Linked DNA regions of Solidesulfovibrio fructosivorans JJ]. Each later gene encodes a partner of the first gene's protein in a complex. Links are inferred from orthologs where the notes say so. Each region holds a gene or a part of one and is shown on either strand. Other genes may lie near its edges.

Evidence for each region.
Region 2: the proteins of DESFRDRAFT_RS17835 (region 1) and DESFRDRAFT_RS16100 are in contact, whole or in part, in a cryo-EM structure (PDB 9GE8), measured with the Escherichia coli proteins. The link is inferred for Solidesulfovibrio fructosivorans JJ] from one-to-one orthologs.

The regions. Positions count from the first base shown.
Region 1 is NZ_AECZ01000037.1:6,288-21,091, forward strand. Bases 5,186-8,137 are described here. They hold DESFRDRAFT_RS17835 (arylesterase), read left to right. Parts: upstream 5,186-6,327; coding sequence 6,328-6,948; downstream 6,949-8,137. Other genes in these bases: DESFRDRAFT_RS17825 (hypothetical protein), read right to left, coding at 5,186-5,528; DESFRDRAFT_RS17830 (ABC transporter ATP-binding protein), read right to left, coding at 5,529-6,215; DESFRDRAFT_RS17840 (type III pantothenate kinase), read left to right, coding at 6,956-7,762; DESFRDRAFT_RS17845 (tetratricopeptide repeat protein), read left to right, coding at 7,803-8,137. Also shown: DESFRDRAFT_RS17800 (HD-GYP domain-containing protein), read left to right, coding at 1-977; DESFRDRAFT_RS17805 (rhamnosyltransferase WsaF family glycosyltransferase), read left to right, coding at 993-2,216; DESFRDRAFT_RS17810 (glycosyltransferase family protein), read left to right, coding at 2,213-3,217; DESFRDRAFT_RS17815 (SDR family NAD(P)-dependent oxidoreductase), read left to right, coding at 3,435-4,187; rnhA (ribonuclease HI), read right to left, coding at 4,526-5,014; more of DESFRDRAFT_RS17825, read right to left, coding at 5,007-5,185; more of DESFRDRAFT_RS17845, read left to right, coding at 8,138-8,534; eno (phosphopyruvate hydratase), read left to right, coding at 8,724-10,031; bifunctional methylenetetrahydrofolate dehydrogenase/methenyltetrahydrofolate cyclohydrolase FolD, read left to right, coding at 10,290-11,171; DESFRDRAFT_RS17860 (ABC1 kinase family protein), read left to right, coding at 11,174-12,856; DESFRDRAFT_RS17865 (alpha-amylase family glycosyl hydrolase), read right to left, coding at 12,900-14,747. UniProt on the Escherichia coli protein: TesA is a multifunctional esterase that can act as a thioesterase, lysophospholipase and protease.
Region 2 is NZ_AECZ01000028.1:15,171-30,119, reverse strand. The notes cover bases 8,195-11,291. They hold DESFRDRAFT_RS16100 (ABC transporter permease), read left to right. Parts: upstream 8,195-8,516; coding sequence 8,517-11,066; downstream 11,067-11,291. Other genes in these bases: DESFRDRAFT_RS16095 (RNA polymerase sigma factor), read right to left, coding at 11,090-11,291; DESFRDRAFT_RS16105 (HAMP domain-containing methyl-accepting chemotaxis protein), read right to left, coding at 8,195-8,317. Outside these bases: DESFRDRAFT_RS16130 (bifunctional aspartate transaminase/aspartate 4-decarboxylase), read left to right, coding at 47-1,642; DESFRDRAFT_RS16125 (FmdE family protein), read left to right, coding at 1,851-2,417; DESFRDRAFT_RS16120 (methyl-accepting chemotaxis protein), read left to right, coding at 2,552-4,084; DESFRDRAFT_RS16115 (hypothetical protein), read left to right, coding at 4,275-4,826; DESFRDRAFT_RS16110 (aminotransferase class V-fold PLP-dependent enzyme), read right to left, coding at 4,931-6,055; more of DESFRDRAFT_RS16105, read right to left, coding at 6,290-8,194; more of DESFRDRAFT_RS16095, read right to left, coding at 11,292-11,656; DESFRDRAFT_RS16090 (shikimate kinase), read left to right, coding at 11,882-12,415; DESFRDRAFT_RS16085 (ATP-dependent 6-phosphofructokinase), read right to left, coding at 12,632-13,966; DESFRDRAFT_RS16080 (DUF2917 domain-containing protein), read right to left, coding at 14,063-14,425; DESFRDRAFT_RS16075 (aminotransferase-like domain-containing protein), read left to right, coding at 14,557-14,949.

The DNA.
Region 1 (14,804 bases):
CCGTCTACGTGCGCAAGGGGCCCAGGCTCGTGCTCTACGCCTCACGCGGGGCCGCCTTCAGCAAGGAACAGCTGGCCCGGCTGCGGTCCACGGGCACGCCGACGGTCTATATCCACCAGGGCGAGCTGCGCCATTACGAGAACTACCTGCGCGAAAGCCTCGGCGAACTGCTCCTCGACGAATCCATTCCCCTGGCCGAGCGAGCCGAGGTCTGGCACGAGAGCGCCGTTTCCCTGGCCAAATGCGTGCTCGAAGAAAAGCTGCCCCATTCCGTAAGCCGGGCCCGGTTCGAACAGATCGGCAAGCTCGTGCGCCAGACCGTGGGCTTTTTGCACGACCCCGGCGCGGTGAAAAACGTGGCCCGGCTCGTGTCCAAGGGCTACCAGGAATACCAACACGGCCTGGCCGTCATGGTGCTCACCTCGCTTATGCTCATGGACCGAAAGGGCATAAGCGAAGACCTGCTCGTCAAGGTCGGCGTCGGGGCGCTGTTGCACGACGTGGGCAAGCTCGGGCTGGCGGAAGGGCTCCTCGATCGCCGGCCGGATACCTGGACGCCCGAGGAAGAAATCCAGTTCCGCTCCCACCCGGCGCTCGGCGTCGGCCTGTGTGTGGGCCTGCCCCTGCCGCCCGAAACCCTTCACTGCATCCTTTTCCACCACGAGCAGGAGGACGGCCGGGGCTTCCCCGCCGGGCTGCCCGCCGCCGGCATCCCGCCCTATGTCAAGGCGCTTGGCGTCTGCAACATCTATGACGCCCTGACCCGGGCCTGCGTCTGGCGCCCGGCCTATCCGCCCTTCGAAGCCCTGCGCAAGATGGAGGCCCGCAAGGAGACCCTGGACAAGGGCATGTTCAAACGCCTGATCATGATTCTGGCCGATGCGGAAATACTCAAGGAAAACGAGCAACCCGCCAAGGAAACGACACCGGCCCCGGAGCCCGAAGCCGCATCCAAGCCGTCGGCCTCCAACGGCTGATGGCGCATCTCCGCCATGACCGCATCCGTCCCTTACGATCCCGACGCCTTCGACGACCTGCTTCCCCCGCGCGCCCGCTTCGCCGTGCGCCGCGAGCCCGGGCCGCCGCGCCTGAATATCTGCCTGCCCCATCTGCACCGGGAACACCTGTTCGGCGGCATGGCCTCGGCCCTGGCCCTGGCCGCCCATCTGGCCCCCCGTTACGCGGCCGTGCGCTGCCTCGTGCTCACGCCCCTGCCGGAAGCCTCCGGGCGCATCGACTGCGGCGCGGCCCTGCTGCGCCGGCCCGGGGAAGTCGTCGAGACCGTATCCCTCCATGACGGCGCGGAAATCGTCTTTCACCCGGCCGACGTGCTCCTTTGCCCCAACTGGCGCACGGTGCTCGTCTGGGAGCGGGCGGCCGCGCTTTTCGCCGCCGCCGGCATGCCCCCCATCCCCTTCTACTATTTCATCCTGGACTGGGAGCCGGGCTTTTATCCCATGGGGCTCAAGCACCTGGCCGCGGAGGGGACCTACCGCCATGGGGAATATTGCCAGGCCGTCTTCCATTCCCGCGAGCTGTACCGCTTTTTCGCCGCCAGAAACTACGCCTTTGACAACCCCGTCGTGGTCAGGCCCTCCCTGGACCCGCTCCTGCGCGCCGTGCTCGGCGGCCTTGGCGGCGCTATTCCCGCAAGACAGGGCGAACGCATAAACGTGCTCGTCTACGGCCGGCCCGGACACCACCGCAACTGCTTCCCGGCGCTTATGGCCGTCATCGCCGCCTATGCCGAGGCCTATGGGGAAAGCCAGGGCCGGGATGTCGCCTTCGTAAGCGCCGGCACGCCCCACGAGGATGTGGATTTCGGCCACGGCACGGTGCTGACAAGCCTCGGCACCCTCACCATGGCCGACTACGCCGCCGCCCTGCTCCAAAGCCATGTCGGCATGGCGCTTATGGCCTCGCCCCACCCGTCCTATCCGCCCCTCGAAATGGCCTGCTTCGGCCTGGAAACGCTCACCAACGCCTACCCGCCGGCCAAGGACCTGTCCCGGGAACACCCCCGCATCCGCAACATCGACCCGACCGATCCGAAGGGAGCGGCGGAGATGCTGGCCCAGGCCATCGAGGCGGCCAGGGCGCGCGCCGGACGGGAAACGCCGATCGTCTTTCCGAAATCGGTCAGCCCGCTCGACTGGAGCGCCAATTTCCACCGGGCCGGTCTGCCCGTGCTTGGCGGAGGGGAGGCCGCGCCGTGAAGCGCCTGGCCTGGCTGGCCAACGGCCTGTTCGCCGCCTCCCTGGGGCCGTGTCTCGCGCCCCACGGCTGGGAGGTCCAGGCCCGGCCGGTGGCGGGGGAACGCTTTTTCACCTGGGACGACCTGACCGCGTTTTTCGGCTTCGCGCCCGACGCCCTGGTCTATGGCGACAAGAGCAGCGCGCCGTTTCTGCTGGGCCTCGAGTCCTATCCCTGTCCCACGGTCTTTCACTGCATCGATTCCCACATCCACTCCTGGTATCCGCTCTACGCCCAGGCTTTCGACCTGTGCTGCGTGAGCCTCGGCGACCATCTGCCGCGCTTCGCCGCCGGCCGTCTCGACGCCTCGCGGCTGTTGTGGTCCCCGCCTTTCGCCGCGCCGGCCGACGTCCCCCGCGAGGCGGCCAAGACCCTGGACATGGTGTTCGTGGGCAAGGACGACCCGGCGCTCACCCCGTTTCGAAGCGCCCTGCTGGCCCGATTGCGGCAGCGCTTTGCGGGTTTCGCCTCGCGCACGGGCGATTTCCGGGCCATTTTCCCCACAGCCCGGCTGGTGCTCAATATCGCCGAAGGCGGCGACATGAATTACCGCCTGTTCGAGGCGCTCGGCTGCGGCTGCGCGTTGGTGACGCCGCGCATCGGCCACGGCCAGGATACGCTTTTCACCGACGGGGAGGATTACTTCCTCTACGACCAGGAGGATTTCGAAGGATTGTGCGCCCTCGTCGACAGTCTGCTGGCCGATCCGGCGCGCCGCCGCCGCGTGGCCGCCTCGGGCCTGGCCAAAATCGACGCCGGCCATCGGGCCGAGCACCGCGCCCGGGCCTTTGCCGACTGGTTCGCGGCCCAGCCCCTGGACGCCCTTGTCGCCGGCCGTCTCGCCACGACGGACGTGGTGCACGGCCGCTCCCTGCGCCCGCTCTACCTCCACTGGGCCGAGGCCCTTTCCGGCACGCCGGCGGCGAGGATCTATCTGGACGCGGCCAAGGGCGGCCGGCACTAGGGCGGTGACGCGGGGGGGGGGAACGCGGGGAGGCTCCGCCTCCCCTGCACCCCTTCGCCAGGGGGCTTGATGCCCCCCGGTCCCCCCTTCTCGGCTTTGGTCGGGTGGGGACGGGATTGGTCAGACGCGTTTTGGGAAATCGGACAAGCGATTAGGGGCATAATCCGTCGGGGCCCCAGGAAAGTGCATCACGACAGATCCAAACAAGGAGGCGCTTATGAAAATCGCGCTTGTGACCGGCGGCAGCCGGGGACTCGGTAAAAGCATGTGCCTGCATCTGGCTGAAAAAGGGCACGATATCGTCCTGACCTACCTGCACAAGGGGGCCGAAGCCGACGCCGTGGCCGCCACCATCCGGGAACGCGGACGCAAGGCCGCCATCCTGCCCCTCGACGTCTCCCGGGCCGACACCTTCCCCGCCTTCGCCGACGCCCTCGGCGAAACCCTGGAAAAGACCTGGGGACGCAAGGACTTCGACTTCCTGGTCAACAACGCCGGCTACGGCGTCGAAGCCCCGTTTGCGGAAACCACCGAAGACCAGTTCGATCAGATGATAAACGTCCACCTCAAGGCGGCGTTCTTCCTCTCCCAGCGCCTGTTGCCGCTGCTTCGCGACGGCGGACGCATCGTCAACGTCTCCACCGGCCTGGCCCGGTTCTCCCTGCCCGGCTACGCGGCCTACTCCGCCGCCAAGGGCGGCATCGAGGTACTCACCCGCTACATGGCCAAGGAACTCGGACCGCGCCACATCACCGTCAACGCCATCGCTCCGGGAGCCATCGCCACGGATTTCGGCGGCGGCGCCGTGCGCGACAACCCCAACGTCAACGCCTTCATCGCCTCCCAGACCGCTCTCGGACGCGTCGGCGAGGCCGACGACATCGGCGCGGCCCTGGCAATGCTGCTCGACGACGGGGCCGGCTGGATCACCGGCCAGCGCATCGAAATCTCGGGCGGGATGTTTCTATAGGCGGGAGCGCGAAAGCGAGAGAGGCAGGAACGGGGCGCTGCCCCGGACCCCGCCGGGGGGCGGGCGCGCCCCCCGGTCCCCCCTTCCCGGCTCTGGTCGGGCGAGGGGGGATTGGCTGGCGGGAAATCGGAGGGGTGAAGATGGAGGCGGGATTTGCCGGGACGGTGCATGTCGCTTCGCGACAAGCTCGTCCCGGACAAATCCCGCCTCCACCACGCCGTCGCCCCTGCGGGGCGAAACGATACGAGTTTTAGTTTTCGATGCCTTGCAAAAGGTCTCTACTCACCCTTTTGAAGGTTTTTCGGGAGGGTGGGGTTCCCTCCCCCGGTTCATCCCCTCTATCCCGGATACCCTTCATCAACGGGCAGATCTCTGGAATTGGCGGCTTTTTTGGCCAGCACGTCGCAGCGTTCGTTGTCCGGGTTGCCGGTATGGCCGCGCACCCAGTGGAATTTGATATTGTGGATTTTGAGCAGCGGGATGAGGCGACGCCAGAGGTCCTGGTTTTTGACCGGCTTTTTTTCGGCGTTGACCCAGCCGCGTTTTTGCCAGCCGGCCAGCCAGCGCTTTTCGATGGCGTCGTGGACGTAGCGCGAGTCGGTGATGAGCGTGACGTCGGTCGGGCTTTCCAGGGCTTCCAGCGCCTCGATGGCGGCTAAAAGTTCCATGCGGTTATTGGTGGTGAGCTTGCGCCCGCCGCACAGTTCGACGCGTTCGCCGTCGATCTCCCAGATGGCGCTGTAGCCGCCGGGGCCGGGATTGCCCAGGCAGGCCCCGTCGGTGTGGATGGTCACCGCCTGGCGCGGCGTTTTCGCTTCTTCATTCATGCTGTACTCCTTTGCCTCGGCCCGCCGCGTGGCCGAGGGCGTCGATAAAAACTCCGAGCGCGCCGAGCACGCCTTCGCGGGAGCGTCCTTCCCGGCAGGCCGCGTCCATATGCCCGCCGCCCAGATCGTTCAAGAGGCTCTCCGGCAGGGCGGAAGCGACCAGGGCCGGCGCGACCACCCGGCTATTCCGGCACTCGGGGTCGAGGTAAACCCAGACGGTCCCGGGATCGTCCGGGGACGGCGGTTTGGGCGTTCCGCCGAGCCGCAGGCGCAGGTCCAGGCCGTAGCGCCGGCGCAGATCCTGGGCCGCGCCGAGGACCTGCGCCCGGTCCTCCCCGGTCAGGATATGGCCGGGATCGGCAATGGTCCCCTCGGCCTCGGCCTGTTCGATCACGTGGTCGAAATGTTTTTGATAGGCCACGATGGCCAGGGCGAATACCCCGCCGAGCAGCAGCGCCCGGACCAGGCGCTCCAGGGGGCTGTGCCCGCGCGGGGAGAAAAAAAGCCGTTTCACTTAGGCCGCCGCCCCGTCTGTCATGCGTCCGTCGCGCAGCCTCGCCACCCGGCCGCAACGCGCGGCCAGCCCCGGATCGTGGGTGACGAGCACCAGCGTCGTGCCGGCGGCCAGGGAAAAAAGCAGGTCCATCACCCGCCGCCCCGTTTCGCTGTCGAGGTTGCCCGTGGGCTCGTCGGCAAGGAGCAGTCGCGGCCGTGGGGCCAAGGCGCGGGCCAAGGCCACCCGCTGCTGTTCGCCGCCGGAAAGCTCGGCCGGAAAGTGGTCCAGCCGGTCGGACAGCCCCACGTCCGCCAGCGCCTCCCGGGCCCGGTCGAGAGCGTCGCGACGGCCGGCGAAATCAAGAGGCAAGGCCGCGTTTTCCAGGGCCGTCATGGCCGGCACGAGATGAAAACCTTGAAAGACGATGCCCACGTTTTCCCGGCGAAAAGCGGCGAGCGCGTCCTCGTCCATGGCCGAAAGATCGTGCCCGGCCACGCGCACCGAGCCCGACGTGGCCCGCTCCAGCCCGGCCAGGAGCATCAAAAGCGAAGTTTTGCCCGCGCCCGAAGGTCCCATGACGGCCAACCGCTCGCCCGAAGCGGCGGTCAGATCCACGCCGCGCAGGATGTTGACCCGGCCGGCCCGGCTTTGTAACGTCAGGCGCACATCGGACAGCGCAATCATCTTTTCAGCCGGACCACCCATGCGAAACGCTCCTTCCTTCGTCGCCGAACGTACATACCAGCTTGCCCGGAAAAGACAATTCGGGGTCGCGGCCGCCTTTGCGCTCGCGGTCTGCCTGCTTCTCGGAGGGCTTATGACGTCTTCCGCCACGGCCGCCGACATCCGTCTGGCCGCCCTTGGCGACAGCCTGACCGCCGGCTACGGCCTGCCCGCCGACGACGCCTTTCCGGCCAAACTCCAGGCGGCGCTTAAGGCCAAGGGCCACAACGTCGTCATCGATAATTACGGCGTCTCGGGCGACACCACCATCGGCGGCCTGGCCCGCCTGGAGGGCGTCATGCGAACAACGCCCGACGGCGTCATCCTCGAACTCGGGGCCAACGACATGCTGCGCGGCCAGGATCCCGAGGCGGCCAAGGCGAACCTGAACACCATCCTGGCCCGGCTGGCCAAGGCCGGCATCCCGGTGCTCCTTTGCGGCATGCGCTCGGCCAAAAACTACGGCGCGGACTACGCCGCCGCCTTCGACGCCGTCTATCCGGCGCTGGCCCAAAAATACGACGCCGTGCTCTATCCCTTTTTCCTGGACGGCGTCACCGGCCATTACGGCCTGACCCTGGCCGACGGCCTGCACCCGACAGCCAAAGGCGTGGACGTCATCGTGGAGCGCATCCTGCCCGACGTCGAAACCTTCCTCAAACGCGTCAGCGTAGCCAAGGCCGCCAAGGCGGCCCGGGCCGACGCGAACCCGTAGCCGCGCCATGCCCGCCCTGCTCATCGACGCCGGCAACACCAACATCAAGTTCGGCTTGGCCGAACGTTCGGGGCTGGGGCCGTCGTTCGCCCTGCCGACCGACCATTCGGCCACTCCGGACAGCCTGGGGCTTTCCCTGGTCACAGCCCTTTCCATCCACGGCGTGCGGCCGGCCGACGTGGAAACGGCCGTGGCCTCGAGCGTGGTGCCGCCGCTGAACCCCATTCTCGCCCAGGCCGTCTCGCGCTACATCGGGGCCCGGCTGCGCTTCGTGTCCGTCGACATCCCGGTGCCGCTCAAAAACCTCTACGGCCGGCCCCACGAAGTCGGCGCGGACCGTCTCGTCACGGCCTATGCCGGCCGGCTGGCCGTTTCCGCGCCCTCGGTCATCGTGGTCGACTTCGGCACGGCCACCAACTTCGACTGCGTGCGGGACGACGCCTTTCTCGGCGGGCTCATCTGCCCCGGCATGCGCACCTCGCTTTCCGGCCTCGTCAGCAAGACGGCCAAACTGCCGCATGTGGCCCTCGATCCGGGCGACGGCGCGCTTTCCATCGGCCGCTCCACCACCGATTGCATCAACCAGGGATTTGTGTTCGGCTTTGCCGACATGGTTTCGGGCATCACCGCCCGCCTGATGGCCCATCTGGGCGGCGAGACCCACGTCATCGCCACCGGCGGTTTCGCCGAGAAGCTCGCCCCCATCTGCCCGGCCATCCGCGACGTGCGCCCGGAACTGTTGCTCGAAGGATTGCGCCAACTCTGGCTCGGCCGGGACCTGGACCGGGCCAGGCGCGACAAACGCCTACCGTAGGCGCCGGGCATCCATGCCGCCGGCTCCGGGGGACCGATCCATGCTGCCGGAAATTCTCGGTTGCTACCAATCGCAAAAGCTCGAACGGATGGGCAAGGCCGGGGCCGCCACCCGCGACTTCACCCAGCGCATCAACTGGCTGGCCATGCGCCTGGACGCGGCCCGTATCCTCATCTTTCCCCTGGACGACAAGACCCTGCCCATGCCGTTGCAAAAAACCGTCACCGCGGAGGAATTCCTGGCCCACTTCCTGCCGGCCCCGCTCATCTTCAAGGAACGGCTGGCCCCGGCCGCCCTGGTGCTTTCGCGGCTTTTGCGCGACGCCGGCGCGGCGGTGGACCAAAACGCCCTGCCCGACCCCGAGCGGGCGCTTTTCACGGTCATCCTGGTGGCGCTGGCCGCCGCCGGCGCGCCCGACGACGACGCCACCGCCCTGGCCGTGCTGCGCCAGGCCGGAGCCGGCGACCCGGAGGGCCATGGCCAGAAAGCCTCCATCAACGCCTTCGGCATCCGCCTGCGCAAGCAGAAAAACTACGACATCGCCGCCGCCTACTACCAAAAGGCCCTGGAGCTGGCGCCGCGGGACGAACGGATCATGTTCAACCTGGCCCGGGTGCTCTACGAAAAGGGCGATCTGGCCGCCTGCCGCGACATGCTGACCCAGGCCGTGGGCATCGACGCGGACTTTGTCGAGGCGAAAAAATTCCTGCGTTATCTCAAGCGACGGGAGCGGCGCGGCGACCTCCGCGATTTTCCGGACATCACAATTTGACGTCGCTGCGGCGACACTCCCGCCGCCAGGCGCCCCAAGACCCGCCAAGACTTGCTTTCCGGCCGCACCCCCCTTTGACGGCGGGGGTTATAAATCGCCGCGAATTGCGTTACAGGCTGACGTGTCGGGCCGCCCGGCCCGCTTTTCCACCGCACCAAACGCACCAACATACCCAACAAGGAGACGCTCATGAGCACTATTGCCGCCGTCTGGGCCAGGGAAATCCTCGATTCCCGCGGCAATCCCACCGTCGAAGTGGAAGTCACCCTGGAATCCGGCGCCTCCGGCCGGGCCGCCGTACCCTCCGGAGCCTCCACCGGCTCGCGCGAGGCTCTGGAGCTGCGCGACCAGGACGCTTCCCGTTATGGCGGCAAGGGCGTCGTCAAGGCCGTGGAAAACGTCCAGGGCGAGCTGGCCGAGGCCGTCATCGGCATGGACGCCCTGCAGCAGGTGGCCGTCGACAACCTGATGATCGACACCGACGGCACGGAGAACAAGTCGCGCCTGGGCGCCAACGCCATCCTCGGCGTGTCCCTGGCCACCGCCCGCGCCGCCGCCTCCTTCCTCGGCCTGCCGCTGTACCAGTATCTCGGCGGCGTCAACGCCAAGGTGCTGCCCGTGCCGATGATGAACATCATCAACGGCGGCATGCACGCGCCCAACAACCTGGACATCCAGGAATTCATGATCGTGCCGCTCGGCGCGCGCACCTTCGCCGACGCCCTGCGCATGGGGGCCGAGACCTTCCACACCCTGAAAACCATCCTGGCCGCCGACGGGCACATGACCACCGTGGGTGACGAGGGCGGCTTCGCCCCCAATCTCAAGGACCACGACGAGGCCTTCAAGTACATCATCAAGGCCATCGAGGAAGCCGGCTACCGCCCGGGCGACGAGATTTCGCTGGCCATCGACCCCGCCGCCTCCGAGTTCTTCAAGAACGGCAAGTACGTCCTTGGCAGCGAAAAACGCACCATGAGCGCCGACGAGATGGTCGCCTACCTCTCGGGCTTCGTCGACCGCTACCCCATCATCTCCATCGAGGACGGCCTGGCCGAGAGCGACTGGGACGGCTGGAAGAAGCTCACCGTGGAACTCGGCGAACGCATCCAGCTCGTCGGCGACGACATCTTCGTCACCAACCCCGACATCCTGGCCGAGGGCATCGACCAGGGCGTGGCCAACTCCATCCTCATCAAGCTCAACCAGATCGGCACCGTGACCGAGACCCTGGACACCATCGAGATGGCCAAGCAGGCCGCTTACACCACGGTCGTTTCCCACCGCTCGGGCGAGACCGAGGACAGCTTCATTTCGGACCTGGCCGTGGCCGTCAACGCCGGCCAGATCAAGTCCGGATCGCTGTCGCGCTCCGACCGCCTGTCCAAGTACAACCAGCTCCTGCGCATCGAAGAGGAGCTCGAGGACATGGCCATCTTCTACGGCCCGGTCATGGCCGGCCAGTGGTACGAGGTCGCCGACGACGAAGCGGAGTAAGACAAAACGAAGAGCGAGGGGCGCTGCCCCTCGACCCCGCCGGGGAGGCATGGCCTCCCCGGACCCCTCATTCGCGCGGCCTGGGCGTTGTCCGGCGAGGCTCTGCCTCGCCGGACAACGCCCAGGCCGCGTCAATTGGAGTGGACGGCAACCGGACTCTCCAGCTAAGAGTTTTCGGGGAGGAGGGGTCCGGGGGGCAACCCCCTTTTGCAAAAGGGGGTTGCCCCCCGGTTCCTGCCTTCCGAAGGAGGACCCACCATGCTGCTTATCGACGGGAAAAAAGTCGCGGCCGAGCTGCGCCAGAAGGTCAAGGACGATGTGGACGCCATTGTCCGGGAATACGGCCGGGCGCCCCATCTGGCCGTCATCCTGGTCGGCGAGGACCCCGCCTCCCAGATCTACGTCCGCTACAAGGAAAAAGCCTGCGAGGAAGTGGGCATCGTGTCGCGCATCTGGCGCCTCGATGGCGCGACCGGCCAGTGCGCCCTGGAAAAGCTCATCACGGAACTGGGCGCCAGCGACGACATCGACGGCATTCTGCTCCAGCTTCCCCTGCCCCGGGGACTCGACGTGGGCCGCTGCCTGTCCCTGGTCAACCCCAAAAAGGACGTGGACGGCTTCCACCCGGAAAACGTCGGCCGCCTCTCCATCGGCCTGCCGGGACTCAAGCCCTGCACGCCGTACGGCGTCATCAAGCTGCTCGAATACTACGGCCTGTCCCCGGCCGGCAAAAACGCCGTGGTGGTCGGACGCAGCAACATCGTGGGCAAGCCCATGGCCATGCTGCTCGCCGCCCCGACGCCCTTCGGCAACGCCACGGTCACGGTCTGCCACTCGCGCACCGCGGACCTCGGCGCGGCCTGCCGGCAGGCCGACCTCATCGTGCCGGCCATCGGCAAGGCCAAGCTCATCACCCGGGAGATGGTCAAGCCCGGCGCGGTCATCGTGGACGTGGGCATGAACCGCCTGCCCGACGGGAAGCTCTGCGGCGACGTGGACTTCGAGGGGGTCAAGGACGTCGTTTCCGCCATCACCCCGGTGCCCGGCGGCGTGGGCCCCATGACCATCGCCACGCTCATGTCCAACACCGTGGAGGCGTTCCGCTGGCGGCGTGAAAAGCCGCTTTGCCCGGTGGAGTAGGCGTGAACGTCTTCTCCCTGGCCAGCATTCCGCATCTGGCCCGAAACGCCCGGCGATTTCGGGAAATCGCCGGCGTTCTGGCCAAGTACGGCCTGGCCGAGTTCCTGGCCGTCACCGACCCCTCCTTTTTCAAGAATCATCTGACGGGGCCGGCCGGCGGCAGCCTTGCCGCCATGCGCCGCGACGAGCGGCTGCGCCTGGCGCTCACCGAACTCGGCCCCACAGCCATCAAGCTCGGCCAGATACTCAGCACCCGGGCCGATCTCGTCGGCCCGGACCTGGCCCGGGAACTGGCCAAACTGCGCGACGACACCGAGCCCGACGCGCCCGAAACCGTGCGCCGCACCATCGAGGCCGAACTCGGCGCGCCCATGGCCGACCTCTTTCCCCGCTTCGAGGAAACGCCCATCGCCTCGGCCTCCATCGGCCAGGCGCACCGGGCGATGCTCCCGGACGGCACGGCTGTGGTGGTCAAGGTGCAGCACGCCGGCATCGAGGACGACGTGCGGGCCGACCTCGACATCGCCATGGGCCTGGCGGAGCTGGCCGAACGGGGCATCGTGCATCTGCGCCTCTACCAGCCCCTGGCCGTGGCCACGGAGATACGCCGCACCATCCTGCGCGAGCTGGATTTCGCCCGCGAGGAAAAGAACCTGCGGCATTTCGCGGCCAACTTCGCCGGCGACGCCCGGGTGGCCTTTCCCCGCCCCTTTCCCGAGCGGTGCGCCCGCCGGGTGCTGACCATGGAGGAGCTTTCGGGCCGCACCGTGGCCGAGCTCGCCGCCGGGCCGAAGACGCCCGAGGAAAACGCCCATCGGGAAAAACTGGCCCGAAACGCGGCGGACATCTTTTTCGAGATGATCTTCCGAGACAACTTCTTCCATGCCGATCCGCATCCGGGCAACATCCTGATCCTTGGCGAGGACAGGCTGGGGCTGCTCGACTGCGGCATGGTGGGGCGCATCGACGAACGCACGCGCCGGGCGCTGGAGGAGGCGCTCTTGGCCGTGGCCTCCGGCGACGCCGAAGCCATGACCGAGCAGGTCATGCGCCTTGGCCGGGTGCCGCCCGGACTCGACCGCGAGGCGCTTCGGGCCGACATCGAGGAATTCGTGGCCGACTATGCCGGCCAGTCCGTGGGGGAATTCGATCTGTCCGGGGCCCTTGGCGACGTCATGGGGCTGGTGCGCCGCCACGGCATTCTGCTGCCGCCGAGCGTGGCCATGCTCATCAAGGTTTTCATCGTGCTCGAGGGCGCGGCCGCGACCCTCAATCCCGGCTTTTCCCTGATCGAGGTCATCACGCCCTATGCCTCGAAAATCCTCATGCGCCGCTTTTCGCCGGGCGAACTTTTCGGGCGGCTCAAGCGCAGCTCCCGGGACTGGAACGCGCTTTTTACCGCCTTTCCCCGCGACGTGTTGGAAATCCTGCGCCGGGGCCGGGAAGGCCGCCTCGACGTGCAGCTTTCCCACAAGGGCCTCGACGCGCCCATAAACCGCCTCGTCTACGGCATGCTCTGCGCCGCGCTTTTTCTGGGCTCGTGTCTGCTTTTGGCCAACCGCGTGCCGCCCATCCTCTTCGACGTATCGCTTTTCGGCGCCCTGGGCGGCTTCTGGTCCATCGGCCTCGGCCTGCGGCTCCTGCGCGCCATCAAGCGCTCGGGGGCACTCGGCCCCAAGCAATAGGAGCGGCCGGCGGGGGAGACTCCGCCCGCCGGCCGACAAGGGCCTACCGTCCGTATACCGCCAATTCCATGGGGGCGAGGGCCACGCGCACGGCGCGCACCGCTCCGCCGCTGACCCGGCCGTCGATGGCGCATGCGCCCGGGGCTTTCTCCGTCAGTTCGCAGGACATGGCCGCCGGGTCGTCGCGGTTGGAGTAAAGCGCCTTCCAAGCGCCGTCCACAGGCGCGTTCAGGGCATAGTCCACCAAGACCTCGCCGCTCCAGAGCGTCGTCGTGCTGGTATTGCCGACCACCAGCACCTCGCGGTCGTTGAGGATGCGCGAGAAGGCCAGCACGCCGCCGGGGTACGGCGAGATGCCGAAATCCACGCCGTCTCCGGAGACCGGCCGAAAATACTGCCGCCCGTAACGCAGGGCCGGCTGATCGTTTCGCAGTTCCGACAGCTTGCGCACGGCCTGATAGAACGGATGCCCGGCGTCGAAGGCGGCCTCGCCGAGTCCCCACAGGGCCTCGCGCACGCAGGTGTCGCTGTCGCCCATGCCGCAAAGGCCCTGTTCGGTGCCGTAATACAGGCAGGGAATGCCCTGCAGGGTGAAAAGCAGGCCCATGGCCATGGTCAGTTGCGCGTCGTAGGCATGGGGATTTTGGGGATCACGGTAATAGAAACGGTTCTTCTGGTCGTGGTTATCGAGAAAGGTCACGAAATAGCGGCTGGCCTCGCCGTGGGAGCTCATGTGGTTGGCGAAGACGTGCTTGCGCTCCTCGAAGAAACGCGCCAGCCCGGCCGGGGTTTCCGAGCCCTTGAGCATGTCGCGCAGCTTGAAGAAAAGCGGGAAATCCAGGGCCGCGTCCACGCCCGTCACCCCGCCGGTTTCCGATGAATAGGCCCCGATGTAGCGCTTGATGGTCTCCTGGTTGTCCGCGCCCTCCCAGATTTCGCCGTAGGTGAAAAAATTCGCCTTGCCGATGGAGGCGGCGTATTCGCGCATGGCGTTGCCGAAGATGCGGGCGAAGTCCGGCTCCACGTACTTGAGGGTGTCGATGCGCAGGCCGTCGACGTCGTAGCGCGCCACGAGATACTGGTAGGCGCGGATCAGCGTGTCGCGCACGGGCATGCGCCAGCCCCGTTGCGGGTCCTCGCAGGCGGCGTCGGTGACGAACTCCTTGAGCGAGCAAAAATCCCCGTACGCCTCGCTCCCGGCCCCCTGCCGGCGGAAATAGGCGTTGTCGCGCAGTTCCTTCGGTCCGATGGCCGCGCCCGGCGGACATTTGGCCGGGGCCTCGCTCCATTCCTTCATGGGATGGCCCTTTTCGTCGCGCCATTGGATGGGGTACTTGCCCCCGGAAAGACCGCATTCGCTGCAGACATTGCCATCAAGGTCATAGGCGAAAACGTCGCCGGCATGGTTGAGCACGACGTCGAGGATGACCCGCATACCCCGGGCATGGGCCGCATCCACCAGATCGACCAGGTCCTGCTCCGTGCCGAAACGGGGATCGATTTCCAGCGGATTCTGAAAGCCGTAGCCGTGGTAGCCGCCCTCTTGTTCGGGGCAGCCCATGACCACGGGCGTGACCCACAGGGCCCCGACCCCGAGGCCGTGCAAGTAGTCGAGCCGCGCCGTGATGCCGGTCAGCGTCCCTCCCTGGAACCCGGAGAAGGGCGCGTCAAAGGGCATGTTCCTGGGGTCACCGTCAGGATTGTTGAACCGGTCGACCATGATGAAGTAGATCCACTCGTCACGCCAATCCACCGGCGAGGGGTAGGGCCTGGGGACGGCCACGTCCTTGCCCTTCACCTTGACCGGCCGGGAATCTGGAGTGTTCGCCTTGGCGAACGCGTCATTCACTTCCTGCGCGTACACGCTGTCCAGATGGGATGCGCCGTCCATTTGCCTTGTCCTCCGTGCAGAGTGTTGAAACCGGCACGCCGATACGCCTGCCCGAGA
Region 2 (14,949 bases), on another replicon or contig:
ACCATGCCGTGGCCCCGCCTTTCCGCCACAGCCAAGGAGGACGCGCATGGCCGCAGACCGGGTCGCCGAGGAAAAACGCTACGAGCACCTCAGTCCCTTCGAGCTGAAAAACAAGCTGGCCGATCTGGCCAAAACCAACCATGAGAAGATGATGATCAACGCCGGCCGGGGCAATCCCAACTGGATCGCCACCGCCCCGCGCGAAGCCTATTTCCTGTTCGGCGGCTTCGCCCTGGAGGAAGGCCGGCGCGTCATGACCCGGCCGGGCATGGCCGGCGTCCCCGAGCGGGGCGGCTGCGGGAAAAGGCTTTTGGCCTACTGCGACGCCAACGCGGACAAGCCCGGGGCGCGCTTTCTCGCCGACGCCTGCCGCTTTGCCACCGACCGGCTCGGCCTTGACGGCGACGCCTTCGCCTACGAGATGGCCGACGCCATCCTGGGCGACCACTATCCGAGCCCGGACCGGGCCCTGCCCCTGACCGAAAAAATCGTCCGGGCCTATCTCGACACCGTGCTCTTCGACGGCCGTCCCCCGGCCGGCGGCATGGACCTCTTTCTCACCGAAGGGGGCACGGCCGCCATCAGCTACCTTTTCAATACGCTCAAGGAAAATGGCCTGCTCACGCCCGGCGACACCCTGGCCATCGCCACGCCCATCTTTTCCCCCTACCTCGAGATTCCGCCCCTGGCCGACTACGCCCTGACCAGCGTGCGCGTCGCCATGGACGAAAACCTCGGCTGGCAGTTCCCGGAAGCCGAACTGGAAAAGCTGGCCGATCCGGCGGTCAAGGCGTTTTTCCTGGTCAACCCGTCCAACCCGCCCTCGGTCAGCCTTTCAAGGGAGTCCCTGGAGCGCATCGCCGACCTCGTGGCCACCCGTCGCAAGGACCTCGTGATCCTCACCGACGACGTCTACGGTTCCTTTGTCGACGGGTTTACCTCCCTGGCCGCCCTGGCTCCCCGAAACACCATCCTGGTCTATTCCTACTCCAAGTATTTCGGTTGCACCGGCTGGCGGCTCGGGGTCATCGGCATCGCCCGGGACAACGCCCTCGACCCCATGATCGCCGCCCAGCCCGAAGCCAGGCGCAAGGCCCTGCGGCAACGCTACGCCTCCATCACCACCGATCCGGACGGCTTGCGGCTCATCGACCGACTGGTGGCCGACAGCCGGGCCGTGGCCCTAAACCACACCGCCGGCCTGTCCACGCCCCAGCAGGCCATGATGGTCTTTTTCTCCCTGGCCGAACTGCTTGACGCCGGGGCGCGCTATAAAAAGGAGGCCCAGGGGCTCCTGGCCGAACGCTACGCCGCGCTCTACCGGGGCCTCGGCGTCGCGCCGCCGGCCGACGGCCCCGGCTGCGCCCGCTACTACGCCACCATCGACATCCACAAGCTGGCGGCCTCGCGCTACGGCCGGGACTTCGACGACTGGCTGCGCGAGACCCACGAGCCCATCGACTTCGTCTGGCGGTTGGCCCGGGAAAAGGACGTGGTGCTCATGGACGGCGGCGGCTTCGCCGGCCCCACCATGTCCGTGCGCGTGTCCCAGGCCAACCTGGACACGCCGCAGTACGAACGGATCGGCCAGGCCGTAAGCGAGCTGCTCGAGGACTACAAACGCGAGTGGGACGCGAGGTAAGAAATGAAAAGAAGAGAAATGCGAGAGGGGAAACCCTTTAAAAAGGGTTTCCCCTCTCGCGCTCTCCCCTTCCGAAATTTTTTACCGGAAATCCATGTTGGGAAGAGGCACACCGGGGAGACACAAGGCACACGATTTTACAACCCCGCGTGATGGATTGCTTTTTTTCCGCACCCCTGGGACAAGACGCGCCAAGGGAGGAAGCGGTATGGACACGACGCAATCCGAAACCTACGCCCGTCTGCTCGAAGAGGCGGGCCGCTTTCACGGCGACGTCTGCCGGGGGATCAGGATCGGCACCCGCATGACCATGGCCGGCCTGCGGGAGATCGGCATCGCCGACCCCAAGGGCGCGGACCGCAAGAATCTGATCGTCTTCGTGGAGATCGACCGCTGCGCCACGGACGCCATCATGGCCCTGACCGGCTGCCGGCCCGGCAAGCGCACCATGAAGGTGCTCGATTACGGCAAGATGGCGGCCACGTTCGTCAACCTGCGCACCGGGGCCGCCGTGCGCGTGACCGAGCGCGAGGACGGCCCGGACAAGGACGCCGCCCCGGCGCTTTTGGCCACGATCCCTGACGAGGCGCTTTTCCGCCTGACCCCGGTCGCCGTTCCCCTACGCCCCGAGGACCTGCCCGGCCGGCCGGTGCGGGCCTGCCTGTGCGCGCGCTGCGGCGAATCGGTCCTCGACGGCCGCGAAATCGTTTTCGGCGGGGAGACGCTGTGTCGGGCCTGCTTCGAGGGACGCAGCTATTATTCCCCCTCGGCCTGACGCCGGGTTGCCAAAGCCTCCCTCCGTACCCCTTGTGACATTTGCGTCCGCATTATTGCGATTCCGGTGATTATACGTTACGGCCCGGAGGTCCGCTGCCACGGACGTTTGTTCATTTTTTCACAGGGGGAATCATGAAACGTCCGCTGTTGTTCGCCGTCATCGTCGTCAACGCCGTCCTCCTCATCGCAAGTGCCTTGGCCGGCGGCATTCTTTCCTATTGCCTCCTGGCTCTTGCCTTCATCCTCGTCTCGGGCTTTTTGTTGTGGGTCCAGGGACGATTGGAAGCGACGTTCACCCGCATCGGCCACATGTTCGCCTCGGTCGCGTCGGCCACTTTCGACTACGATCTGGAGGACGACCCCGTGCTTCGCGTCGACGCCCTGCGCGAGACCGTCGAGCCTCATGAAAAGGCCATCAAGGAACGCCTGAGCAAGGACGAGGCCATGCTCGGCAACATCATCACGCCCATGGCCATTGTCGGGGAAGACGGCAAGATCAAATGGGTCAACGAGCATATGGTGCGCCTGACGGAAAACGAGGGCACGCCGGAGAGCCACGTGGGCAAGAGCTTTTCCCGTTTCTTCTACAACGAGGAATGCGATACCGTGGCCGACAAGGCCATCCGCGAACGCTCCCGCCAGAGCTCCAAGACGGAATTCGACACCCACAAGGGCAACCGCAAATACATCAGCATTTTCGCCACCCCGATCCTGGACTTCGACGGCAACCTCATCGGCGGCTTCGTGTCCGTGGCCGACTTCACGGGCGTGGTGCTCAAGGAACGCACCATCACCGAACAAAACCACCGCATCGCCCAGGGCGTGTCCGAAGCCACGGCCGTGGCCGAGTCCCTGGCCGAAGCGGCCGAACAGATGACCAGCCACATCGCCCAGTCCACCGAGGGCATGGAAGAGCAGCGCGCCCGCACGGCCGAAGTGGCCACGGCCATCGAAGAGATGAACGCCACCATTCTCGAGGTGGCCAGAAACGCCGGCGACGCCGCCGCGACGGCCAGCAAGGCCAACGCCATGGCCACCACCGGCTCGGATCTCGTGGCCAAGGTCATAAGCGTGATGGAGTCGGTCAACGTCAAGGCGGCCGGGCTCAAATCCGAAATGCAGGACCTCGGCGGCCAGGCCCAGGGCATCGGCCAGATCATGCAGGTCATCTCCGACATCGCCGATCAGACCAACCTGCTGGCGCTCAATGCCGCCATCGAAGCGGCCCGGGCCGGCGAGGCCGGACGTGGTTTCGCGGTCGTGGCCGACGAAGTGCGAAAACTCGCCGAAAAGACCATGACCGCCACCAAGGAAGTGAGCAGCTACATCCAGGCCATTCAGGAAAGCGCCCGGCGCAACATGTCCGCCACCGACGAGACCACCCAGGGCATCGAGGACGCCGACAATCTGGCCCACGAAGCCGGCGACGCGCTGCACCAGATCCTCAATTTCGTGGAAAAAACCTCGGATCAGGTGCGTGGCATCGCCACCGCCGCCGAACAGCAGTCCGCCACCTCCGAGGAGATCAACCGCTCCACCGACCACATCAACCGCATCGCCGGGGATACCGCCGGGTCCATGACCCAGACCTCCTCCGCCGTGACCAGCCTGGCCCATCTGGCGGCGGACCTCAAAACGTCCATGACGCGCATGCGTTTGGAATAGCCGTTTTCCTTCCGGATGGACCCGGTCGGCGCGGCCGTCCGGGCCATCGGATGCCATGACGATATCAGGGGCGCGGGAAACCGCGTCCTTTTCTTGCGCGGCCCGGCCAAAACGTGCACAATGCCCGGAAATATGGGCGGCTTGCGTCGGCGCTGCCTCGCCACAGGAACCACACTGCCAAGGAGTCCCCATGCCCAAAGCCACCAGCTTCACGCTTTTCAGCGGCGGCGCCCAGGGCGCCGAAGCCGAGTTCGGCCGCCAGGCCGAGAGCTACGGCGTCCAGGAAGTCAACTACACGTTCGAAGGGCACCGCATCGAACGCACCCGCGGCATCCGCGTCCTGACCCAGGAGGAACTGGCCAAGAAGGACGTGAGCCTCACCTACGTGTCCAAGCTTTTGGCGCGCAAATTTTCCAACGGCCCGCAGATCCGCATGGTCCTGCGCACCATCATGCACCAGGTCGACGCCGGCCTGGAGATTTTCGTGGTGGGAAGCATCCAGGAGGACGGCACGGTCAAGGGCGGCACCGGCTGGGGCGCGGAATTCGCCAAGATCTGCAACAAGCCGCTTTACGTCTTCTGCCAGCAAAAGGCCGGCTGGTTCACCTGGGAAAACGACGCCTGGACCGCAGTGGCCGCGCCGACCATCACCCAGACCCATTTCACGGGCACCGGCACCCGCTTTCTCGAGGAGTCCGGCAAGACGGCCATCGCCGACCTGTTCGCCCGCTCCTTCGCCTAAAATCGCGCATCCCGGGGGAGGCGGACGCGTCCGTTTCCCCCGGGACGAAAAGAGCCCTGCCCCCCACCTCGCCGGCGGCGTCGAAGGCCCTGCCGACAAGCCGATCAGCGTCCGTCGAACGCGTCGAGATGCGCGAAAAAACGCGCGGCGTCCGTTGCGTCGTTGTAGCAGTGCGGCGACAGGCGGATGCGCCCGTTTCGAAGCGACACGGCAACATTGGCGCCCATCAGCGCCTTGTACAGGCCCGGGGCGTCGGGATGCTCGAACACGAGAATGCCCGAGCGCTCCCCGGGCGTCAGGGGCGAGGGGACGCAAAGCCCCCTTTCGGCGAGCCCGGCGGCCAGGATGTCGGCGATGGCGAAAATGCGGCGGGCGACCTCTTCCCGGCCGAGCTCCTCGAACAAGGCAAGCGACGCGCCGTAGGCGGCGATACCGGCGATGTCCTGGGTCCCGGCCTCGAAACGGCCGGCCCCGGCCTTCAGGCGAAAGGTCATGCCGAGTTCCTCGGCGTCGCGCATGGAGCGCCAGCCGGCCATGACCGTACCGAGGGCGGCATCGGCCCCCGGCGCCACGTAGAAGATGCCGAGCCCCATGGGTCCGAGCTGCCATTTGTGGCAGCCGGCGGCCAGAAAATCCACGCCCAGCTCGGCCACGTCCGTGGGCAGCGCCCCCAGGCTCTGAATGGCGTCCAGACAATAAAGCGCCCCCGCCTCCCGGCAAAGCGCTCCAAGTTCCGCCGCCGGCAGGCGCACGCCCGTGGTCCAGTCCACCGTCGCCGCCACCACCAGTTTACACCCCGGGATCAGCTTTCGCACCGCGTCCATGTCCAGGCGGCCGTCGTGCTTGGGCAGTTCCACGACGCCCACGCCGTGATCGGCCAGATTGTCGAAGGGAAAGCGCACGGTGGGAAAATCCGGCCAGGTCACGGCCACCTTGTCCCCCGGCTTCCAGTCGAGGCCGCCGGCCACGAGCGACAACCCGTGGGAGGTGTTACCGGTAAAGGCCACCCGGTCGGGCGTGGTCCGAAGGAGCCGCGCCGCCCCTTCCCTGGCCGCGGCCACAGCCGCCTGCCAACGGAAATAATCGGCCGAGCCCCGCCGCCACCGGTCCTCGTACACGGCCTGTCCGGCGGCGCAGGCGCGCCCGGGCAGAGGCGAGACGGCCGCATGGTTGAAATAGACCGCTTCGGCCACAACCGGAAACTCCTCACGCAACCGGGCCTGATCCATGACGCCTCCTTGAAACAAAAAAAGGAAAGAGCATGCGAAAGGGGAAACCCTTTAAAAAGGGTTCTCCCCTCTGCGCTCTCCCCTTCCTAAATTCCTTCATTCTTGCGGCGCGGTACTCAATTAAACCGCCAACCACAATAAAAAAAATGAAATAGCGGCAGGTTACTATGAAAAGTCTTTGAAAAGGGGTTTGGGGGAAACCTTTCTGAAGAAAGGTTTCCCCCAGCTTCTTCCCTAAAAACGCTCGAAATCGTCGTCCTTGTCGTCGAGGTCGATGCCGACGCCGCCCGAGGCCTTCTTGGCGCCGGCTGCGGGCGCCGGCTTCTTGGCGGCCGATCGGTGGGCGGCGGGCAGCGCCTTGACCGTCCGGACCTGCCGGCGTCCCGTGCCGTCCACCCGGAAGAAGGCCATGGTGCTTTGGAGCTGCTCGGCCTGGCTCGAAAGCTCTTCGGAGGTGGAGGCCATCTCCTCGGAGGCCGAGGCGTTTTGCTGCACCACTTGGTCGAGCTGCTGGATGGCCTTGTTGATCTGGTCGGCCCCGGAGTTCTGTTCCTGGCTGGCGGCGGCGATTTCCTGCACAAGGTCGGCCGTGCGCTGGATGTCGGGCACCATCTTGGTCAGCATGGAGCCGGCCTGTTCGGCCACCTGGACGCTGGAAGAGGACAGCTCGGAGATTTCGGCCGCGGCCGAGCCGCTGCGTTCGGCGAGTTTTCTCACCTCGGCCGCCACCACGGCGAAGCCCTTGCCGTGTTCGCCGGCCCTTGCGGCCTCGATGGCGGCGTTTAAGGCCAGCAGGTTGGTCTGGCGGGCGATCTCCTCGATGATGGAGATCTTTTCGGCAATGTTTTTCATGGCCGCCACGGCCGAGATAACGGCCTCGCCGCCCTCACGGGCGTCCTGGGCCGCCTTGACCGCGATGGACTGGGTCTGCTGGGCGTTTTCGGCGTTCTGCTTGATGTTGGAACTCATCTGTTCCATGGACGAGGAGATCTCCTCGACGCTGGCCGCCTGTTCCGTGGCGCCCTGGGACATGCTCTGGGCCGAGGCGGAAAGCTCCTCCGACCCGGAGGCCACATTTTCCGAAGCCGACTGCACCTCGGCCACCACTTCGCGCAATTTGCTCACCATCTCGTTGAGCGAGGCGGCCAGAATGCCGATTTCGTCCTTCTGGTCGATGTCGAGCAGGCGGGTGAAGTCCCCCTGGGCCATGGCCTTGGCGAAATCCACGCCCTTGACCACCGGGCCGGTGATGGCCTTGGTCAGGAAAATGGCGATGAGAATGCCGAGCACAAGCGCCACGGCCAATCCGCCGAGCATGATCGTGGAGGCGGTGGACAGGCTGGCGACAGCCTCGTTGGCGATATGCTGGGTAGCGTCGAGGGCCGCCTTGGCCGTTGTCACGGCCGCTTCCTGCACGGCGTTGCCGGCTTCGAGGCGCTTGACGGCCAGCTCCTGCAACACCTTGTAGATATCCAGAAAATCGCTGAGCGCCTGCCGGTATTTCGCGGAAGCGTCCTTGATGGCCGCCAGTTGCCGCAGGTTGGCGTCTGCGCGGGTCTTGGCCCGAAGCGTTTCGACGGCCTGATCGAGGGGCGTAAATCCTTTGATGGCGTCGTCGATGAAGCGCGGCTCCCGGTAGAGCTGGCCCCGGTAGTTGTTGACCCGGATGGCCGTGACCTGGGTAAGAATGCCGTCGATGCCGGCCACCTTGTTGGCGCGGTCGCGCAGGGCATCGGCGGGCATTCCCCGGGCGATCTCGTCAAGCAGCGCCTTGGCCTGGCTCTCCTGATAGGCTCCGGTATTGCGCACGAACTCGCCGGCCGCCGCATCCAGGTTGCGCCGCACCCCGGCCAACGCCTCCAGGCGCGACGACGTGTCCGTAATGAGTTTTTCGTATTCCGCCACCTTGACCTGGGCCTTGCCCACGTCCTCGCGCAGCTTGGTCAGGTCCGGGTACTTCTCCGAATGCGCTTTGGCCTCGGCCAGCGCGCGCTTCAATTCGGCGAAACTGCGCAGGCCGGCGTCGAGATCCTTTTTATCCTCACTATATCCGTACGCACGGATATCCAACATCACCTGCGCGGCGGCCCGTTCGAGCTGGTTGGCGATGGCGACTTCCGGGACATATTCCTGGGCCAGCCGCGTGGACTGTTTTTCGACACTGTTCATGTTGACCACGGCCATGCCGCCGAGCACGCAGGCAATGAGGATCAACAGTCCGAAGCCGATGGTGATCTTGACGCCAAGTTTCATGTTTTTCACGATCATTCCCCCGATGCTTGCGTTTCCCGAATCCCCGACGGACATGAACCGCGCCTCCCTTCAACGGGCGCGGGCGCTGTGAACCGCGCATCTTCAGTATTTGTCTTATTTCGTTGCTTGTTGCAATGCCAATCGCATCTTTTTCGAAGCTGTGGACCACCTCCGCAATTTGCCGTACTGTTCCAAATAGGACTGAGATATGCGTTTTCCCAAAGAGATAGGGCTGGCCTTTCGTCTGGCGGGACGGGAATTGCGGGCCGGTTTCCGGGGATTCGGCATTTTTCTGGCCTGTCTGGCCCTGGGTGTCGCCGCCGTGGCCGGGGTCAAAAGCCTGGCCGCCTCCTACCAGGCCGGGCTGGCCGAGGACGCGGCGTCGCTTCTGGGCGGCGACCTGGAAGCGGCCCTGTCCCAACGGCCGGCGACCGCCGAAGAGCGGGCCGCGCTTTCCCGGCTGGGACGCGTCTCCCACCTCGTGTCCATGCAGATCATGGCCCGGCGCGAGACGGCGGCCGGCCCGGCCGCCCGGACGCTCGCCACCCTGCGGGCCGTGGACGGGGCGTATCCGCTCTATGGGAGCGTGGAATTGCGCCCGCCCATGCCCCTGGCCTCGGCCTTGGCCGTACGCGACGGGCGGCCCGGCGCGGTCGTCGCGCCGGAACTGCTCTCACGCCTTCGCCTCAAAGTCGGGGACACGATCCTTGTGGCCGATGCGGCCTATGCCGTGCGGGCCGTGCTCGAACGCACGCCCGACGCCGCCGGCGGCCTGACCGCCCTGGGGCCGCCCCTGCTCGTGGCCGCGTCCAGCCTGCATGCCGCCGGCCTGGACGGCCCGGGAAGCCTCACCCGCCACTTTTACCGCCTCCGTCTCCCGGCCGGGGAATCCGCCAAAAGCGCCATGGCCGCCCTGCGCCGGGAATTCCCCATGGCCGGTTGGCGGCTGCGCGACGCCGCCGCGGCCCAGCCCGGGCTCACGCGCTTCATGGACCGGCTGGCCGCCGTCACCGCCCTGGTCGGCCTGGCCGCGCTGCTTTTGGGCGGCATCGGCATCTCCCAGGCCGTCTCCGGCTATCTCGACGGCCGCACGGCCTCCATCGCGGCCATGAAATGCCTGGGCGCGCCCCGCCGTCTGGTCGTGACCACCTATCTGCTCGTGATCGCGGGGCAAGCCGCCTGCGGCATCGCCGTGGGCCTGCTTGTCGGGGCCCTGGTTCCGGTCGCGCTCGGCCCGCTGCTCGGCGCGCTCGTGCCCGTGCGCTTTCCGCCCGGCCCCTATCCCGGCGCGCTGGCCCTGGCCGGAGGCTGCGGAGCGCTGACCGCCCTGGCCTTTTCCCTGCCCCAGCTGGCCGCCGCCGGCCGCGTGCCGCCCCTGCTCCTTTTTCGCGGCTACGACGCCCCGGACCGCCCGCGCCTCGGACTCACCGCCCGTCTGCCGGGCCTTTTGTGCCTGGCCGGGCTTTTCGCCCTGGCCGTCGTGTCCACCCCGGACCGGCGGCTGGGGCTCGGGTTCGTCGTGGCGGCCGTGGCGGCAACGGCCCTGTTCTGGCTTTTCGCCGGACTGGCGGTCTTTCTGGCCGGACGCATCCCGCGCCGCCCCGGAATCCGGGGACTGGCCCTTCGCGCCATATCCCGGCCGGACAACCAGGTGGGCCGGGTGCTGGCGGCGCTCGGACTCGGTCTTTCCACCCTGTGCGCCATGATTCTGGTGGAAGCCAATTTTCGCGCCGCCTTCACCGAAGACATTCCCCGCACGGCCCCGGCCTTTTTCTTCGTGGACATCCAGCCGGACCAGCTGCCGTCGTTTTTGCAAACAGCCCGGTCCGTGCCGGGCGTCAGCCGCGTCGAGACCTCGCCCATGGCCCGGGGACGCATCGCCGAACTGCGCGGCGCGCCCGTGGCCGAGGCCCGCGTGGACCCGGACGCCCGCTGGGCGGTGCAGGGCGATCGCGGACTCACCTATGCCGCGACCATGCCCGAGGGCACGCGCATCGTGGCCGGGAGCTGGTGGCCAAAGGACTATGCCGGGCCGCCGCTCGTGTCGGTGGATGAAAAAATCGCCGCCGGGCTGGGGCTTTCCCTGGGCGACACGGTGACCGTCAACGCGCTCGGCCGCGAGATCACGGCCACGGTGGCGAGCCTGCGACGCATCAACTGGCTGTCGCTCGGCATCAACTATGTCTTCGTCTTCTCGCCCGGGGCGCTCGACGGCATTCCCATGACCTGGCTGGCCACAGCCTATGTGGACAACAAGGCTTCCGGCGATCCGGCCGAGGCGCTTTTCAATGCCGTGACCGGGCGCTTCGCCAACGTGACCGCCATCGGCACCGGCGACGCCTTAAACGCGGTGCTGGGCGTGGCGGACAAGGTCGCGGCCGCCGTGACCGTCGCGGCCGGAACCACCTTATGCATCGGCATGCTGGTGCTGTTGCAGACCATGGCCGTGGGCATGCGGCGCAAAACCTACGAAGCGGCCATCTACAAGGCCTGCGGCGCGAAGCGGCGGGATATTCTGGCGGTCTTTCTGGGGGAAAACGCCCTGCTCGGGACGTTGGCCGGGTGCATGGCCCTGGCGATCGGCGGCGGACTGGCCTGGGCTTTTGTGGCCTTTTTCATGGACCTGCCGTTTCGCTTCTTCGCCGTGCCGGCGCTCCTGACGGTCGCCACGGCGGCGGGAGTCACGCTGACCCTCGGCATGGCCGGCCTGTGGCGCGCCCTGGCGGGCAAGGCCTGGCCGTATCTGCGCAACGAATGATCGGTCGGCCGCGCCCCGGCCGCTCAATCATGTTCCTTCTCTTCCAGGTAGGCCTTGAGCTTGCGCCGGGCGCGAAAGGCCCGAACCTTGACGTTGACCTGGGTCATGCCGGTCATGCCCGCCACTTCTTCCACGCTTTTTCCCTCGAGTCCCAAAAGCGCCACCAGCAGCCGGTCCTTGGGACCAAGCACGGCCATGGCCGCCTTGAGCCGACGCCTTGCGTCGCGGGCCTCGATCCTGGCCTGGTCGCGCTCGTCGGGCAGCGATTCCTCGATCCCGGCCACCATATCCACGTCGGATTTGCGCCGCCGCAACCAGTCGATGCAGGTGTTGGCTGCGATACGGTGCAGCCAGCCGCGAAAAACCGCTCCGTTGCGCAGCGTTCCCAGATTCAGGTAGGCTTTGACGAAGATCTCCTGGGCAAGATCCTCCATGCCGTCGGGGTCGTCGCAAAAGCGCGAGACGAGATGCAGGACGCCGGGCTGGTGCCGGGACACCAGGACCGCGAACGCCCGCTGATCCCCTTGGGCGGCGGCGGCGGCCAGGGAGCCGTCGTCGATCCCCTCGAGTTTCGTCAGAAATTGTCCCATGCCCGCCAGCCGTCAGCACGACCGGCTGTGGGCCGAGGCCGCACCCGTCACCCCGTCCATGCCGCAAGTCCCTCCTCGATGGCGCGGACAGAAGCCCGCACTGCCGTCTTTGGCGCGGCAAAGAGGCCTTCGGTTACACCCCGGCTCGACAGAAAGGCCCCGGAACGCTATTTCCCGGGCGCGGCGGACCATTTTTCCCGCCAGCATCCTTCACGGAGGCCGCCAATGCCCCTTGCCGACGACCGCAACATCTACCTCATCGGCCCCCGGGCCTCGGGCAAAACCACCCTGGGCAAACGCCTGGCCGAACGCCTCGAACGGCCGTTTACCGACCTCGACGCGGCATTTTGCGAAAAATACGGGGAAACCATCGCCGACATGGTCGGCCGCGACGGCTGGGACGCCTTCCGCAAGGCCGAAGCCGCCATCCTGGCCGAAACCGCCGGGCAAACGGGACAGGTGGTGGCCACGGGCGGCGGCGTCGTCCTGCTGCCGGAAAACCGCGACCTGCTGGGCAAGGGGCTGGTCTTCTACCTCCAGGCAGATCCGGAGCGCCTGGCCGAACGGCTCATGGCCGACTTAAACGAGGAACAACGCCCCAAATTGACGCAGCTCGGGCTGCGCGAGGAAATCACCGCCACCCTGGCCGAACGCGAACCGCTCTACCTGGCCTGCGCCCACGCCAGCCTGCCCGAACGCCCCGTGGACGAGCTCCTCGAATTCGCCCTGCGCGCCCTAACGGCCTGGGAGAGGGAATAGGGGATAGGGGGAGAGGAAAGAGACTTCCCGGGGGGACCCTTTTCTGAAGAAAAGGGTCCCCCCGGACCCCCCCTCCAAAAGACTTTTAATAGTTACAGACAATTACCGTCACAGCGTCTGTAACCGTTGAAAGTTTTTGGGAGGGGAGAGCGCGAGAGGGGAACCCTTTTTTCAAAAAGGGTTCCCCTCTCGCACACTCTTCTCTCTTCCCCCCAATTACCTGGCGCAGAAAATGGCGGGGTCGTCGATGAAGGGCGTCACCGTGTACTGGCCTGTGGATTCGATCACCGAGCGCCAGTAGTCCGAGGCGATGTTGAGCTTCTTGCGCCGCAGCGTCACGAGGTCGAGGGGCAGGTGGACGTAGCGGCCGTAGAGCTTGGACACCACCATCCCCGTCTTGCCGGCCATGGCCGCGTGCACCGCGTTTTGCCCCAGAAAGCCGCAGTAGACCCGGTCGTTGGCATTGGCCGGGACCGACCGGACGATATAGCTCGGGTCGATGAATTTGAGCGTCATGGGGATGTCGCGGTCGCGGAAATACGACTCGATCCTGCCGGAAAGGAATTCGGCGATGTCGCCGAGCACCGGGTTGCCCGAGGCGTCACGCAGCCCCGTGTCCGGGAGCAGGTCCTGCCCGGCGCCCTCGGCCACGACGATCACGGCGTGACCGCGCCGGGCCAGACGACTCTCCAGGGACGGCAAGAGCCCATGCTCCCCCTCCAGGGCAAAGGGGTATTCCGGCACCAGCACGTAGTTGACTTCCTTGAGCGCGAGCGTCGCCTGGGCGGCGATAAACCCGGATTCCCGGCCCATGAGCTTGACCAGGCCCACGCCGTTTAGGGCTCCGATGGCCTCGGTATGGGCGCAACGGATGGCCTTGGCGGCCTTCTCCACGGCCGTGTCGAAGCCGAAGGACTGGGTGACGAGGTTGATGTCGTTGTCGATGGTCTTGGGCACGCCGATGATGCTGATTTTCGAACCGCGCCGGCTGATTTCCTCCTGGATGCGCCGGGCCGCCTTCATGGACCCGTCGCCGCCGATGACGAAAAGCATGGCGATGTTGAGGCGCTCCAGGGCGTCGGCGATATCCTCGGGACGCTGGGGGCCTCGGCTCGAGCCCAGGGTGGTGCCGCCGAACTGGTGGATGTCGGCCACGTTGGCCGAAGTCAGTTCCACGGGCTCGTGGCCGTAGGATTCGATGAAGCCTTGCAGGCCGAAACGGATGCCGAGCACGCCGGCCACGTGGTAGTTGTGGTGGGCCTCCATGACGATGGCCCGGATGACGTCGTTTAAGCCCGGGCACAGTCCGCCGCAGGTGACGATGGCCGCCTTGACCTTGGACGAATCATAATAAATGCGGCTGCGCGGCCCGGCCAGCTCGAAATCGGCGAAGCACGGCCCCGAGCCCGAGCCGAATTCGCTGGCGTCGAGCTCCATCCTGGCGCGGCTGTCGTCGGCGAAGCGGCAATAAGGCAGCGGCGAAGGAATCTTGGCCGGCCCGAGAACCGGAATGGACGTGTCGATGGGGGCGATCGGACAGCTTTCTTCCATGCGGCAGGCTCCTTGCTGTCCTGGCGATAGCAGGTTGCGCCAAGCCCGGCAACACGATCCGGCGGCAACCGCGTTGCGCCTCGCCGACGAAAGGCGTCAGTCCCAGCACACCCGCACTTCCGACGCGTCGCCCCGCCCGGAAACCACCACCTTGCCGCCCCGGGAATAGCTCGCCCGCTGCCCTGGGGTCAGCACCCTGTCCCGGCCGTCGCCCGCCGCCGTCACCCAGACCGCGCCGCGCCGGCATTCCACCCGGCAAAACCGCGTGCCCGAGAGGCTCAGATATTTGCCCTGGCCCAGGCGTGCGGTGAGCTGCCGCCCCGGCGTGAAAAGCCGTTCCCCGGCCTCGGCCGCCACCCGCACGAACCGGTTGTCCCGAAAGCGGGAAATCCAGGCGTCCAAAAGCCCCGGTCGGGCCGCCGCAAGCTGTCTGTCTTCCTTGATGCGATCCGCGAACATGGCGTCCTCCTCAGGTTAGACCCGGCGGAACCGCCGCCGGCGCCCTTCCCTTAGACCAGAACGTCTGTTACCATGACAGATACAGTTCAAAGAAAAAATAGGCATAACAGATCACAAAAAAAGGAAACGCCATGCCCCTGCCCCAGACCGACGACGGCATCTTCCGCTACGTCAGCGTGGAGCGCCATATCCTGGAGCGCATCGAATCCGGGGAGCTGCTCCCCGGCGAACGCATTCCGTCCCTGCGCGCCCTGGGGACCCGACTTGGCGTCAGCGTGTCCACGGTCAACCAGGCCTACATGGCCCTCGAACGACGCGGCGTGGTGGAGGCACGGCCCAAATCGGGATTCTTCGTGCGCTCCCGGCCGGACCGCCCGCCCGCTCCCCGGCCGTCGCGCCTGCCGGCCAAGCCGCCCACGGCCATCAACCGGGGAGCGCTCATCCGGGAGGTGCTCGGCGGCATGGGCCGGCGCGACATGGTGCCCCTCAATGTGGCCCAGACCGACGAATCGCTTTTGCCCACG